Dongshaea marina: one gene and its partners. The protein of the gene in region 1 interacts with the protein of each later gene in a pairwise test. Links are inferred from orthologs where the notes say so. Each region holds a gene or a part of one and is shown on either strand. Other genes may lie near its edges.

Region 1 (2,988 bases):
GTTTTGTTAGCCAATCTAATTCACCTACTCATGTTGCAGCCCATGGCCTTGAATATCCAGAGCCAAGGTCTAATACAGGTGTAAATATTGAGGGTCGCCAGGTTTGCCCAGTCAATCAGCTAGCTCGCGCTCACGCAGAGATAATGACGTTTCAAACGAAAGCTGAAGCGGACCAGCATGCCGCCGTTAGTAAAGTTACACATCATGCTATTCAATTAAGTCTTGATGGTATTAAGATAAGGGATATATGTGGAAGGATTCAACCAGAGCTCGCGGCTTTAGTTCGCAATCACCGTTTGCCTCTGCAGGCTGCTTGCGCAGTGGATTCAATCATGAGTGCGAGCCAGGAACCTGGTGGTTGGGAAGCACAACGTACTGTGCGACATGCGCTTGCTAGTAACAATCCTCGAGCTGTGGCACGGGAGTTTATAGGCGGGCTTCAGGTGGAGCCGGAGCATGTGGCTATTGGGAATCCACAACAGCAACCGCGCTGGCATGCTTGCTGTGCTTCTATAAGAGATTTTATTAGGGGCGAGGGATAGAAGGAACAAAAAAGCGCTTAATCGCGCTCTTGTTGTTCCAGCTTTTGCTCCAGCTGCTCGATTCGGCTTTCCATCTCGATCAGCTTTTCTCGGGTGCGCAGCAGAACCCGGGTCTGAACTTCAAACTCATCCCGGGTGACCAGATCCAGTTTCCCCAGTTGAGCCTGGAGGATCCCCTTGATCTTTTTCTCGACCTCTTCTCCCACGTTCTTAATGCCGGGAGGCAGGGATTCATGGATCTGCTTTGCGATATCTTCCAGCTTCTTTGGATTCATCACTTGGCCTTTATCAAGGGGAGAGAGTAAGCTCTCTCCCGGTAGAGATGTTACTTCTGCTGACGCTTCATCGCCACGAAGAACTCGTCATTGGTCTTGGTCATCGCCAGCTTGTCGATGAGGAACTCCATTGCGTCGATTTCACCCATGGGGTGAACAATCTTACGCAGGATCCACATCTTCTGCAGCTCGTCCGGAGTGGTGAGCAGCTCTTCACGGCGAGTACCGGAGCGAGTGATATCGATCGCAGGATAAACGCGTTTCTCGGCGATCTTGCGCGACAGGTGCAGCTCCATATTACCCGTGCCCTTGAACTCTTCGTAGATCACTTCATCCATCTTGGAGCCGGTATCTATCAGAGCGGTCGCAATGATGGTCAGGCTGCCGCCCTCTTCAACGTTACGTGCTGCACCGAAGAAGCGCTTGGGACGGTGCAGGGCGTTGGCATCCACACCACCGGTCAGGACCTTACCTGAAGAAGGTACAACCGTGTTGTAGGCGCGCGCCAGGCGGGTGATGGAGTCCAGCAGGATCACTACATCTTTCTTGTGCTCGACCAGGCGCTTGGCCTTTTCGATCACCATCTCAGCAACCTGGACGTGACGGGATGCCGGCTCATCAAAGGTCGAGGCAACCACTTCACCCTTAACCAGACGTTGCATCTCGGTGACTTCTTCCGGACGCTCGTCGATCAGCAGAACCATCAGTTCACAGTCAGGATGGTTATAGGCGATGCTCTGGGCAATGTTCTGCAGCAACATGGTCTTACCGGCCTTAGGCGGTGCGACGATCAGGCCACGTTGTCCCTTACCGATCGGTGAGGAGAGATCCAGGACCCGGGCGGTGATATCTTCAGTGCTGCCGTTACCACGCTCCATCCGCAGGCGATCATTGGCGTGCAGCGGAGTGAGGTTTTCAAACAGGATCTTGTTACGGGAGTTTTCCGGTTTGTCGTAGTTAACTTCGCTGATCTTCAGCAGTGCGAAGTAGCGCTCGCCCTCTTTCGGCGGACGAATTTTGCCGGCAATGGTGTCACCGGTGCGCAGGTTGAAGCGACGGATCTGGCTCGGAGAGACATAGATGTCATCCGGACCGGCCAGGTAGGAGCTATCGGCACTACGCAGAAAGCCGAAGCCGTCTTGCAGAATTTCGAGAACGCCGTTACCAAAGATGTCTTCACCACTTTTGGCATGAGCCTTGAGGATGGAAAAGATGATGTCCTGTTTGCGTGCCCGAGCCAGATTCTCCAGTCCCATGGTTTCGCCGAGCTTGATCAGCTCTGACACTGGAGTGTTCTTAAGTTGTGTGAGGTTCATAGTGGTGGGTTCTTAAAGTTCTTCTGGAATTCTTAAGGATTAGTTGGAATGGTACCGATATCCGGGTGCCGCTTGGATGATAGGCACATTCGGTTCGAACTCTGTACAGCCGGAAGGCTATCACTAAACCGCGAGTCCGTCTACAAAAGATGCAAAGCCCGAAGTCACTCTACTGAAAAATGTGCTTCGGACCCGATTTTCACTTACAGATTCTTGTCCAGGAACTCGGACAGCTGTGATTTCGTTAATGCACCAACCTTGGTGTCGGCAATTTCCCCGTTTTTGAACAGCAACAGTGTTGGAATTCCGCGGATCCCGAACTTAGGCGGGGTTTCCGGGTTCTCGTCGATGTTCAATTTACCGATCTTCAACTTGCCATCATACTCTTCAGCGATCTCGTCCAAGATCGGTGCGATCATCTTGCATGGACCACACCATTCGGCCCAGAAGTCAACCAAGATGGGGCAATCTGCCTTGATCACGTCAGCCTCAAAGCTGCTGTCTGATAGATGGACAATCTTGTCACTCATCATTAACTCCAATTCGTAAGCCTTCCTTGCCGAAGTTGCTCAGCAAAGACAATAATGGCCATATTTCAAATGATCCTGTTTCTTATTGCAAGCTTAACCTGATATGCTTTGACCATGAAAAAGACACATCTAACCGAAGAAAAATTCGACCAAATGGGCCTCGAGCCAGAGATTGTAACGGCTCTGGAGGCAAAGGGGTTTCATAATTGCACGCCAATTCAGGCGATGACACTCCCATTGCTGGTCGAGGGAAAGGATATCGCAGGCCAAGCCCAGACAGGCACTGGTAAAACGATCGCATTTTTGGCCGCAACTTTCAACTACC
Region 2 (2,750 bases), 620 kb from region 1 along the record:
CATCAGGATCCGAGCCTGGCTAAACCTGTATCTATGCAATCTTTTATTGAGGAGTTTGAGGGTGAGTGATCCCTTACCACCGGCGATTTTTTTGATGGGGCCGACCGCTTCTGGAAAAACAGCCCTGGCGATTGAGCTATGTCAGCATCTTCCCTGTGACATCATCAGCGTCGATTCGGCGCTTATCTACAAAGGGATGGATATCGGCAGCGCCAAGCCAGATGCCGAGGAGCTTGCCCGGGCGCCTCATCGCTTGCTGGACCTTTTAGATCCCTGTGAGAGCTATTCGGCTGCGCAGTTTCGTGAAGATGCCTTAAGAGAGATGGCTGAAATAACCGCCAGGGGGCGGATCCCGCTGCTGGTGGGCGGTACCATGCTCTACTTCAAGGCGTTACTGGAGGGATTATCACCGCTGCCTTCTTCGGTGCCCGAGATCCGCGAGCAGATAGAGAAAGAGGCTGCCGAGCTGGGCTGGGAGAAGATGCATCAGCTGCTTGCAAAGGTGGATCCTGAGTCGGCAGCAAGAATTCACCCCAATGATCCCCAGCGGCTCTCCCGGGCCCTTGAGGTATATAGGATCAGTGGTAGCAGCATGACAGAGCTCACCCAGGTCAAGGGAGAGCCTTTGCCTTATAAGGTCTTTCAGTTTGCGATCGCCCCAGAGGAGCGTAGTGAGCTTCATCAGTTGATTGCTAAACGTTTTCAGCTGATGCTTGAGGCGGGCTTTGAGCAGGAGGTGCGAGCCTTGTATCAGCGCGGCGATCTCCATGTGGATCTCCCCTCGATCCGCTGTGTGGGTTACCGGCAGATGTGGGACTATCTTGCCGGTAAGCTTAGCTATGATGAGATGATAGAGCGAGGGATCATCGCGACCCGCCAACTGGCCAAGCGCCAGATCACCTGGCTCAGAGGGTGGCAGGATGTTTTCTGGCTGCGCAGCGGCGATCTTACAAATATTGAGCAAATTTGCTCGGTTGTAGGTGAGAAATAATCCTGTCAATATATAATAGTCAGGCAGTAGTGTTATTTTTTTATTTTTTTTACAACTACAAATTATAAGGAAACGATAGATGGCTAAGGGGCAATCATTACAAGACCCATTTTTGAATGCACTAAGGCGCGAGCGCATTCCTGTTTCGATCTATCTGGTTAATGGCATCAAGCTGCAGGGACAGATTGAATCTTTTGACCAGTTCGTGATCCTGCTCAAAAACACGGTGAGTCAGATGGTTTACAAGCACGCGATCTCTACCGTTGTACCTGCTCGTGCCGTGCACCATCATCAACAGCAGCAATCTTCCGCTGGGAATCACGGCAATAGCAGTAGTAACAGCAACTATCCATCACAGGACGAGGGCTCTTCCGAGCTTTAATCGTTCCTGCCTGTACCGGGTGGATCAGCCTTGATTCCGCCCGGCTTTTCTGTGTTTTTCTGAGGAGTTATTGGCTTGTTTGACCGTTATGAGGTTGGTGAGCAGGCGATCCTGGTCCATGTTTATTTTGCCGATGAGAGCGAAAGCGAAGATCTGGATGAGCTTAAGCTGCTGGCTGACTCTGCGGGTGTCGAAACTCTGGCTGTAGTGACCAGCAGTCGCAAGAGTGTTCAACCCAAATATTTTGTAGGTTCCGGTAAAGCCGAGGAGATCGCGCAAGAGGTTCGGGCCCAGGGGGCCAACCTGGTGATCGTCAACCATGCCCTGACTCCGGCTCAGGAGCGCAACTTAGAGCAGCTCCTGCAGTGCCGGGTTCTGGATAGAACCGGCCTGATTCTGGATATCTTTGCTCAGCGGGCCCGCACCCATGAGGGTAAGCTGCAGGTGGAGCTGGCCCAGCTCCGGCATATTGCCTCGCGGCTGGTTCGCGGCTGGACTCACCTTGAGAGACAGAAGGGGGGAATCGGCCTGCGCGGGCCTGGAGAGACCCAGCTTGAGACCGACCGGCGTCTTATTCGTGAGCGGATCCGTTATATCCTTAAGCGTCTGGAGAAGGTTGAGAAGCGAAGGGCCCAGGGGCGGCGCTCCCGGCAGCGTAACGAGGTTCCGACCGCTTCTATGGTGGGCTATACCAATGCTGGTAAGTCGACTCTGTTTAACCGTCTCACCCAATCCGATGTCTACGCAGCCGATCAGCTGTTCGCGACTCTGGATCCGACCTTGCGGCGCATCGAGGTCAAGGATGTTGGGGAAGTGGTGATGGCAGATACGGTAGGTTTCATCCGCCATCTGCCCCACGAGCTGGTAGCGGCGTTCCGTGCGACCTTGCTGGAGACCCGGGAGGCGGATCTGCTGCTGCATGTCATCGATTGTGCCGATGACAACATGCAGGAGAACATGGATGAGGTCACCGCGGTGCTGGATATCCTGGGCGCCGATGAGATCCCCGCGCTGCTGGTCTACAACAAGATCGATTGCCTGGATGGTTTCCTGCCGAGAATCGAGCGCGATGAACAGGGCCATGCATCCCGGGTTTGGTTATCGGCCAAAACGGGAGAGGGGTGCGATCTCCTGCTGCAGGCTCTGAGCGAGCGGCTGGCGGAGACCATGGTCAATGAATCCCTGTCGATTCCGCCTGCGGCGGCCCGATTACGCGGGCTCCTCTATCAATATAACTGTATCGAATCCGAGCGATTTGATGATGAGGGAAACAGCTTGCTGGATATTCGTTTGGCGCGAACAGACTGGATGCGGCTCTTAAAGCTGGAAGGTGAGCATTTACAACGCTTTATCGTGCCCAAATAGCCTGATAAAGTA
Region 3 (2,770 bases), 3.4 Mb from region 1 along the record:
ACTCCGAGAGGTGGAGCAGCCGGTCCAGGTAATCATGATCAGTAATTAGGCAGTGGCCCGACTCAAGAGACCATTCATGGGCAAGACGCATCGACAATAAGTTGGCCAGGCGTTTGGGAAGCAGGATCCCCTCGGGATGAATGGAAGCAAACCCTTTCTCAATGCAGAACTGTTGCAGAGGTTCCAGCCCGGGTTGCGAGGGCCACAGATAGTCATGATTGTCAGCTTGTTGCCAGCGAGCGATGAGTTCAGGGTTGCCAAATACCTTGTGACGACGAAACTGAGGGCTCAGCAGAGAGCTGAGCTGCTGGATCAATGGCTGACTGTATCTATTGAACTGCTCGGGTTCGGGAAGCTCTCCCAGGAGATCGGTATTTTGGGTGAGAGACTCGACTCTCTGACTGAGGGACAGGGGCTCAGTGGTACGTGAGGTAAAACTCAGTTTGTCCAGGTAGAGGAGGGCAAACTTGAGCCAGAGATCGTCGCGAACTTCGAGACCCGGATAATAGATAAAATGATTCATAAGTCGAGCTAGTGTCTTAGAGCGGCTTTTTGAGCTAAAGGTGGGAATATACTGGCTATTTGGTGTGGGAGCAACTGAGCATATTTTGGGTGACGGCTCTCTTATGTTCAACTGGTCCTGGATGGTTACTCGTAACGCTGAGGTATTGCTGATTCAGGAGTATCTCAGCAGGCCCTTTGAGGTAGAAATATGAACTGGCTGATGGATTAAAGGTGATCAATTTGTCATTTCATATTAAAATTACCCTATCAAGTGACAACCCCCTTTTGAGTGATACAAAGGGGGTTGCGCTTTTATTGTCAGCATTAAAAGTATGTGGATGTGTTGAAATGAACAGAATTCCGATGACAGTTCGTGGTGCAGAGAAGCTACGAGAGGAGCTGGAACACCTGAAATCGGTCAGGCGTCCAGAGATTATCCAGGCGATTGCTGAAGCTCGTGAGCACGGTGATCTGAAGGAGAATGCCGAATATCACGCCGCCCGTGAACAGCAGGGCTTCTGTGAGGGGCGGATCCAGGAGATCGAGGCGAAGCTCTCTTGTGCTCAGGTGATTGATGTCACCAAGCTTCCCAATCATGGCCGCGTCGTCTTTGGGACGACAGTGAAGGTGTATAAGACCGACACAGATCAGGAGCTGACCTATCAGATCGTCGGAGATGATGAATCCGATATCAAGCAGAACCGGATCTCGGTGAACTCGCCAATTGCGCGTGCCTTGGTTGGCAAAGAGGTCGATGATGTGGCTGTGGTGATGACACCTGCAGGTGAAGTCGAATACGAAGTGGTTGAGGTAGATTACATCTAACTGCAGCAGAAGATGCAATAAGGCCGGATTGAGATCCGGCCTTATTTGGTTTTAAGCCTTGGGAAGCTTGATCTTTTGCTCGTCGCTGGGACGATACATCACCAGAGTGTGGCCGATGACCTGCACCTTGGATGCGTTAGTTTCACGCAGGATCGCTTCGATGACCAGCTTTTTGGTTTCACGATCTTCGGTAGCAACCTTCACCTTGATCAGCTCATGGTGAGTGAGTGCTAACTCGATCTCGGCAATAACGCCTTCGGTCAGTCCGTGTTGACCCAGTAACACTACCGGCTTGAGGTGATGCGCAAGCCCCTTGAGGTGCTGTTTCTGTTTTGTAGTCAGAGAAATCATCAACTTTCTTGAAATTGTGGGTTGAAAAGAGAACATTCTACCCCCATCTGCCCTTTATTACACTAATCCTTGGGATTTATTAACCTCAATGGGAAAGAAAAAACAGTCAGCCAGCTCTAAGCGTTGGTTGAAAGAACATTTCGATGACCCCTTTGTGCGCCAGGCACAAAAGCAGGGGCTTCGCTCACGGGCTGCATTTAAGCTCGATGAGATCCAGCAAAAAGACACCCTGATAAAGCCCGGGATGACGGTGGTCGACCTTGGAGCCGCTCCGGGAGGCTGGTCCTTTTATGCCGCAGAACAGATCGGTGGCCAGGGGAAAGTGATCGCTTGCGATATCCTTCCTATGGATCCCATCGTGGGGGTGGATTTTCTTCAGGGAGATTTTCGTGAAGAATCTGTTCTCAATGCCCTGCTTGAGCGGGTTGGTGGTGATAAGGTCGATGTGATCCTTTCGGATATGGCCCCGAATATGAGTGGTAATCCCGGAGTCGATCAGCCAAAATCCATGTATCTCGTTGAATTAGCTCTTGAAATGTGCCGGGATGTTCTGGCGACCAAGGGCAGTTTTATCGTCAAAGTGTTTCAGGGGGATGGCTTTGATGCCTACCTCAAACAGGTTCGCGAACTCTTCAGTTCGGTGCGGATCCGCAAACCTGAATCCTCGCGGGCTCGTTCTCGTGAAGTCTACATTGTGGCTAGCGGTTTTAAACTGTAGTACCCTAATCCACGTTTAACTCAATTAATTGTATCCAGCGAGGTCTACGAATTTGAACGACATGGCGAAAAACCTAATTTTGTGGTTGGTAATCGCCGTTGTATTGATGTCGATCTTTCAGAGTTTTAGCCCAGGGAAGACATCGGGACAACAGCTAGATTACTCGACTTTCATTCATGATGTGAACAAGAACCAGATCCAGGAAGTTCATATCAATGGCCAGTCGATAAACGGTTTGAAGAAAAGCGGTGATCGCTTTACCACGACAGTGCCAATGCACGATCCACAGTTGCTGGATGATCTGTTGAACAATAATGTTCGTGTCGTTGGTGTGCCGCCAGCTGAGCCAAGCCTGCTGACATCGATCTTCAT

What was found. Proteins that work in one complex are often made in the same cells at the same time.
Region 2: the proteins of rho (region 1) and hfq interact in binary tests that used the Escherichia coli proteins (3 or more experiments, as listed by UniProt). The link is inferred for Dongshaea marina from one-to-one orthologs.
Region 3: the proteins of rho (region 1) and yhbY interact in binary tests that used the Escherichia coli proteins (3 or more experiments, as listed by UniProt). The link is inferred for Dongshaea marina from one-to-one orthologs.

The regions. Positions count from the first base shown.
Region 1 is NZ_CP028897.1:4,810,868-4,813,855, reverse strand. What follows is about bases 1-2,959. They hold rho (transcription termination factor Rho), read right to left. Parts: upstream 2,134-2,959; coding sequence 868-2,133; downstream 1-867. Other genes in these bases: rhlB (ATP-dependent RNA helicase RhlB), read left to right, coding at 2,778-2,959; trxA (thioredoxin TrxA), read right to left, coding at 2,337-2,663; ubiK (ubiquinone biosynthesis accessory factor UbiK), read right to left, coding at 560-820. In the rest of the region: more of rhlB, read left to right, coding at 2,960-2,988. UniProt on the Escherichia coli protein: Facilitates transcription termination by a mechanism that involves Rho binding to the nascent RNA, activation of Rho's RNA-dependent ATPase activity, and release of the mRNA from the DNA template.
Region 2 is NZ_CP028897.1:4,194,700-4,197,449, reverse strand. The notes cover bases 1-2,721. They hold hfq (RNA chaperone Hfq), read left to right. Parts: upstream 1-1,070; coding sequence 1,071-1,373; downstream 1,374-2,721. Other genes in these bases: hflX (ribosome rescue GTPase HflX), read left to right, coding at 1,449-2,721; miaA (tRNA (adenosine(37)-N6)-dimethylallyltransferase MiaA), read left to right, coding at 95-991; mutL (DNA mismatch repair endonuclease MutL), read left to right, coding at 1-69. Also shown: more of hflX, read left to right, coding at 2,722-2,738. UniProt on the Escherichia coli protein: RNA chaperone that binds small regulatory RNA (sRNAs) and mRNAs to facilitate mRNA translational regulation in response to envelope stress, environmental stress and changes in metabolite concentrations.
Region 3 is NZ_CP028897.1:1,395,545-1,398,314, forward strand. Bases 30-2,770 are described here. They hold yhbY (ribosome assembly RNA-binding protein YhbY), read right to left. Parts: upstream 1,678-2,770; coding sequence 1,381-1,677; downstream 30-1,380. Other genes in these bases: DB847_RS06875 (hypothetical protein), read right to left, coding at 30-523; greA (transcription elongation factor GreA), read left to right, coding at 853-1,329; rlmE (23S rRNA (uridine(2552)-2'-O)-methyltransferase RlmE), read left to right, coding at 1,769-2,398; ftsH (ATP-dependent zinc metalloprotease FtsH), read left to right, coding at 2,451-2,770. Outside these bases: more of DB847_RS06875, read right to left, coding at 1-29.